Regions from separate parts of the Virgibacillus dakarensis genome, predicted to be linked through region 1. Evidence: a T-box and tRNA genes for the amino acid it is inferred to sense, from the RefSeq annotation. Region 1 holds a T-box; the other holds one or more tRNA genes.
What was found. The T-box of region 1 lies ahead of alaS (alanine--tRNA ligase). A T-box ahead of a tRNA ligase gene usually reads a tRNA of that ligase, here a tRNA-Ala.

Region 1 (3,157 bases):
TCACAGCAGTATTATTGCTGGAATTGTTTTATAGAACTATCGATCTCGGACAACAATGAATTGGCAGTACACCAGATTGAAGCGGATGGTTCATTGAGTTCCTTGAATGATTTATTTACCGATGATGAAAGAAGAATACAGTGGTAGTGCTTCGTTACAAATCCATTTTCATGCGAAGGAGCACAAACGATGTTTAAGGAAAAATCTCCACTGCCTTTTCTTTATTGGATCATCACCGGTATCTTTGTATTTTTATTCATCTATTTGCTTGTTAAACTGTTTCCGATCTATGGAGCCGTTTTCTCTTTTCTTTGGCATCTTCTTGCTCCTTTTATCATTTCCTGTTTCATCGCCTATCTTTTATATCCTGTTGTTAAAAAAATACACACTTATCGTGTCCCAAAGGGTATTGCCATTTTATTGATTTATCTATTATTTTTTGGCGGCGCAGGCTATTTGATTTATCGGGTATACCCTGCAGTCATTCATCAGCTTAATGATTTGACCGAACAGCTGCCAGAATTAACAAATATGTATCAGGATTTAATTTACCGGTTATACGAATATACATCTTTTTTGCCTGAAGTGGTACACGATAAGATGGATCAGTTAATCGCCGGTATCGAAGCATCAATGGAGAATTTGCTTGGGAGACTGGTTGCCGGGTTCACAAAGATCTTTGATATGATCATATTTCTTACGGTGATCCCTGTTTTAGTGTTTTACTTTTTAAAGGATTTCACGAAAATAAAAGCCTATGTGAAAAGATGGGTACCAGTAAAATATCATAAAGATACAAGTGTTGTATGCCATGCGATTGATAAAAGTCTGGGAAACTACATCCGCGGACAATTGATTGTTTGCTTATTTGTAAGTCTGGCGACGTTTGTCATTTTTCAGCTTTTACACATTAAATACGCCTTATTACTTGCCATTATTATGGGATTAACGAATATTATTCCATATTTTGGACCAATCATAGGGGCGATACCAGCAGTTGCCATCACCTTTACGATGTCTGCAAAATTAATTATTTTTGTATTACTGGCTATATTTGTGATCCAGCTGATTGAAAGCAATTTATTATCGCCTTACATTGTTGGAAAAAGTATTGCTATCCATCCAATCGCGATTATTTTTGCCCTGCTTTTAGGCGGCGAATTGGGTGGGGTAATCGGTATGATAGTAGCTGTACCGAGTCTAACGATTTTAAAGGTTATTGTAACCTATATTATCAGGGTAAAAGCACATCGTTGACATTTGCCTGGAATTTTTATATTATATGGTGACTACTTGTATAATAATGAACACGCTGAAAGTTCCAAGTACATGAAACCCGAATCTACAAGAGATGGATTCCATTAGCTGCGAGGAATCCTTGGAAGAGGCTCATGGAAGCTAAACTGGAGTGCGGGTAACCCCCGCCGGTACCCACGCCGTTATCGTGAAAAGTGATAAGCGAATAAATTCGTGTATTATAATCGTTTATAATTAGGGTGGTACCGCGAGCATCTCGTCCCTGCATCTGCAGAGATGGGATTTTTTGTTTTAATAAAAAGTTGGATACGGAGGAAAGTAAGATGAAACAATTAAAATCAGAGCAGGTACGTAAGCTTTTCCTGGATTTCTTTAAAGAAAAAGGGCATCGTATTGAACCAAGTGCTTCATTAGTTCCAAAAAATGATCCAACATTACTTTGGATCAATAGTGGAGTCGCAACATTAAAAAAATATTTTGATGGAAGTGTTATCCCGGATAATCCAAGAATTGTCAATGCACAAAAAGCAATCCGGACAAATGATATTGAAAACGTAGGGTTTACCGCAAGACATCATACGTTTTTTGAAATGCTTGGCAATTTCTCCATTGGGGATTACTTTAAAAAAGAAGCAATCGAGTGGGCATGGGAATTTTTAACCGCTGAAAAATGGATTGGGTTTGACCCGGAATTACTATCGGTAACCGTCCATCCGGAAGATGATGAAGCTTACGATATTTGGCTTCATGACATTAAACTTCCGAAAGAACGCATCATCCGTCTTGAGGAAAATTTTTGGGACATCGGCGAAGGACCGAGTGGACCGAATACCGAGATTTTCTATGATCGCGGAGAAAAGTACGGGAACGATCCAAGCGATCCTGAATTATATCCAGGCGGGGAAAATGACCGTTATTTGGAGGTTTGGAACTTGGTATTTTCCCAGTTTAATCATAATCCTGATGATACGTACACACCGCTTCCTAAAAAGAATATCGATACTGGAATGGGTCTGGAGCGGATGGTTTCCGTTATCCAGGACGCACCAACAAACTTTGAAACGGATTTGTTTATGCCGATTATAAACAAGATTGAAGAGCTGGCCAACATTCCATATGGCAAAGCCGAAGCAAGTGATACGGCTTATAAAGTTATTGCCGATCACATTCGGACAGTTGCTTTTGCAATCGGGGATAATGCTTTGCCATCCAATGAAGGAAGAGGATATGTTTTACGTCGATTGTTAAGAAGAGCAGTCCGGTTTGCCAAACAAATTGGCATTGATAAACCATTTATGTACAAGCTAGTAGCGACGGTCGGAAAAATTATGAAGGACTTCTATCCGGAGGTTTTACAACAAAAGGACTATATTGAGACAGTCATTAAAACGGAGGAAGAACGTTTTCACGAAACATTGCACGATGGCTTGGAAATCTTGACTGCCATTATCCAAAAAGAAAAGGAAAATGGCAGTACCGTATTTCCAGGTAAAGAAGTGTTCCGATTGTATGACACGTACGGCTTTCCTAAGGAACTAACCGAAGAGTACGTGGAAGAAGAAGGATTCACGATTGATGAAGCCGGTTTTCAGGAGGAAATGGACGGACAACGGGAACGGGCACGAAACGCCAGGCAAAAGGCAGATTCGATGCAAGTGCAGGATGAGATGTTAAGTAAAATAGATGTGGAAAGTGAATTTGTCGGATATGATCGATTAGCAACAGAAACGACGATCGAAACGATGATAAATGGAAATGCATTGATTGATACCGCAAAATCCGGCGAGAAAATCATGCTGTTTTTAAGAGAAACCCCTTTTTATGCGGAAAGTGGCGGACAGATAGCTGATAAGGGTTGGATTTATTCGGATCACGGCACGGCCTTTGTTGAGAATGTACA
Region 2 (3,157 bases), on a different contig from region 1:
CGTAAAACTCTGTTGTGAGGGAAGAACAAGTACCGTTCGAAGAGGGCGGTACCGTGACGGTACCTCACCAGAAAGCCCCGGCTAACTACGTGCCAGCAGCCGCGGTAATACGTAGGGGGCAAGCGTTGTCCGGAATTATTGGGCGTAAAGCGCGCGCAGGCGGTCTTTTAAGTCTGATGTGAAATCTCGCGGCTCAACCGCGAGCGGTCATTGGAAACTGGAGGACTTGAGTGCAGAAGAGGAGAGTGGAATTCCACGTGTAGCGGTGAAATGCGTAGAGATGTGGAGGAACACCAGTGGCGAAGGCGACTCTCTGGTCTGTAACTGACGCTGAGGTGCGAAAGCGTGGGGAGCGAACAGGATTAGATACCCTGGTAGTCCACGCCGTAAACGATGAGTGCTAGGTGTTAGGGGGTTTCCGCCCCTTAGTGCTGAAGTTAACGCATTAAGCACTCCGCCTGGGGAGTACGGCCGCAAGGCTGAAACTCAAAAGAATTGACGGGGGCCCGCACAAGCGGTGGAGCATGTGGTTTAATTCGAAGCAACGCGAAGAACCTTACCAGGTCTTGACATCCTCTGCTAGCGCTAGAGATAGCGTGTTCCCTTCGGGGACAGAGAGACAGGTGGTGCATGGTTGTCGTCAGCTCGTGTCGTGAGATGTTGGGTTAAGTCCCGCAACGAGCGCAACCCTTGATCTTAGTTGCCAGCATTCAGTTGGGCACTCTAAGGTGACTGCCGGTGACAAACCGGAGGAAGGTGGGGATGACGTCAAATCATCATGCCCCTTATGACCTGGGCTACACACGTGCTACAATGGATGGAACAAAGGGCAGCGAAGCCGCAAGGTGAAGCAAATCCCATAAAACCATTCCCAGTTCGGATTGCAGGCTGCAACTCGCCTGCATGAAGCCGGAATCGCTAGTAATCGCGGATCAGCATGCCGCGGTGAATACGTTCCCGGGCCTTGTACACACCGCCCGTCACACCACGAGAGTTGGCAACACCCGAAGTCGGTGAGGTAACCATTTGGAGCCAGCCGCCGAAGGTGGGGCCAATGATTGGGGTGAAGTCGTAACAAGGTAGCCGTATCGGAAGGTGCGGCTGGATCACCTCCTTTCTAAGGATAACTACGGAACGTGAAAGAGTCATCTTTCATAAGCCATACTGGGTTGTTTAGTTCAGTTTTGAGAGAGTAATTTCTCTTTCTATATAACATATGGATGGGCCTGTAGCTCAGCTGGTTAGAGCGCACGCCTGATAAGCGTGAGGTCGGTGGTTCGAGTCCACTCAGGCCCACCATCTATAAGAGAGTCACGGGGCCTTAGCTCAGCTGGGAGAGCGCCTGCTTTGCACGCAGGAGGTCAGCGGTTCGATCCCGCTAGGCTCCATTTTTGTACCTTGAAAACTAAATAAGAGAAAGACAAACAACGACATCAAACGTAATAGCGTTTTTAGAGCTTAGAAAATAGTTAAGTGAAGAAGGGCGCACGGTGGATGCCTTGGCACTAGGAGCCGAAGAAGGACGGGACTAACACCGATATGCCTCGGGGAGTCGTAAGTAGACTGCGATCCGGGGATTTCCGAATGGGGGAACCCACTGCTCGTAATGGAGCAGTACCTGTATCTGAATACATAGGATACAGGAGGCAGACCCGGGGAACTGAAACATCTCAGTACCCGGAGGAAGAGAAAGCAAACGCGATTTCCTGAGTAGCGGCGAGCGAAACGGAAACAGCCCAAACCAAAAGGCTTGCCTTTTGGGGTTGTAGGACACTCCACCAGGAGTTATCAAGAAATGTGTTAGACGAATCGATCTGGAACGATCAGCCAAAGCAGGTAAGAGCCCTGTAGTTGAAAAGGCATTTCCTCCGGAGTGGATCCTGAGTACGGCGGAACACGTGGAATTCCGTCGGAATCCGGGAGGACCATCTCCCAAGGCTAAATACTCCCTAGTGACCGATAGTGAACCAGTACCGTGAGGGAAAGGTGAAAAGCACCCCGGGAGGGGAGTGAAAGAGAACCTGAAACCGTGCGCTTACAAGTAGTCGGAGCACATTGATGTGTGACGGCGTACCTTTTGTAGAATGGACCGGCGAGTTACGATCGTATGCAAGGTTAAGTGGAAGACACGGAGCCGCAGCGAAAGCGAGTCTGAACAGGGCGAATGAGTATGCGGTCGTAGACCCGAAACCGTGTGATCTACCCATGTCCAGGGTGAAGGTCAGGTAACACTGACTGGAGGCCCGAACCCACGTATGTTGAAAAATGCGGGGATGAGGTGTGGGTAGGGGTGAAATGCCAATCGAACACGGAGATAGCTGGTTCTCTCCGAAATAGCTTTAGGGCTAGCCTCAAGGATAGCGAGTACTGGAGGTAGAGCACTGATTGGACTAGGGGCCCTCACCGGGTTACCGAATTCAGTCAAACTCCGAATGCCAGCTACTTCCCCTTGGGAGTCAGACTATGGGTGATAAGGTTCATAGTCGAAAGGGAAACAGCCCAGACCGCCAGCTAAGGTCCCCAAGTATACGTTAAGTGGAAAAGGATGTGGCGTTGCCCAGACAACCAGGATGTTGGCTTAGAAGCAGCCATCATTTAAAGAGTGCGTAATAGCTCACTGGTCGAGTGACACTGCGCCGAAAATATACCGGGGCTAAACGTATCACCGAAGCTGCGGATCCAGAGGTCAGATATCAGAGGCCGGAAGTCGGAAAAAGAGAGTGAATAGAAGATGATAAAAAGTTACCAAGAATTAAGAGTTTATAAAATCTCTTATCGGCTTGCGTTACAAGTTCATCAAATCACCCTAGAATTTCCAGACTTCGAAAAGTATGAACTTGGAAGTCAATTAAGAAGAGCAGCTACTTCCATACCCGTAAATATTGCTGAAGGGTATGGTAAGAAAAGTACGATTGCTGATTTTAAAAGGTTTTTGTTGATAGCACAGGGGTCTAAAGATGAGGTAAAGGTTTTATTAGAATTATCTAAGGATCTTCAATATATCAACAATGAGACTTTCGAGGAATTGTTTAACCAGTATGATGATTTAGGAAAGCAACTTTATTCAATGATCCAAAAATGGGTTTAAAGTAAATCTGACATCTGGTTTCTGATATCTGACTTCTGTGATGGTAGGAGAGCGTTCCAAGTGCTGCGA

Region 2: it encodes a tRNA-Ala, which carries the amino acid that the T-box ahead of alaS (alanine--tRNA ligase) is inferred to sense. The anticodon was not compared.

Annotation. Positions count from the first base shown of each region.
Region 1 covers NZ_LT732553.1:1,652,506-1,655,662, reverse strand. The annotation lists gene CZ382_RS08410 (hypothetical protein) at 1-147, shown strand, start outside; gene CZ382_RS08405 (AI-2E family transporter) at 190-1,257, shown strand; T-box leader at 1,304-1,524, shown strand; gene alaS (alanine--tRNA ligase) at 1,581-3,157, shown strand, end outside.
Region 2 covers NZ_LT732554.1:1,065,793-1,068,949, forward strand. The annotation lists rRNA gene CZ382_RS14925 (16S ribosomal RNA) at 1-1,117, shown strand, start outside; tRNA gene CZ382_RS14930 (tRNA-Ile) at 1,223-1,299, shown strand; tRNA gene CZ382_RS14935 (tRNA-Ala) at 1,316-1,388, shown strand; rRNA gene CZ382_RS14940 (23S ribosomal RNA) at 1,468-3,157, shown strand, end outside.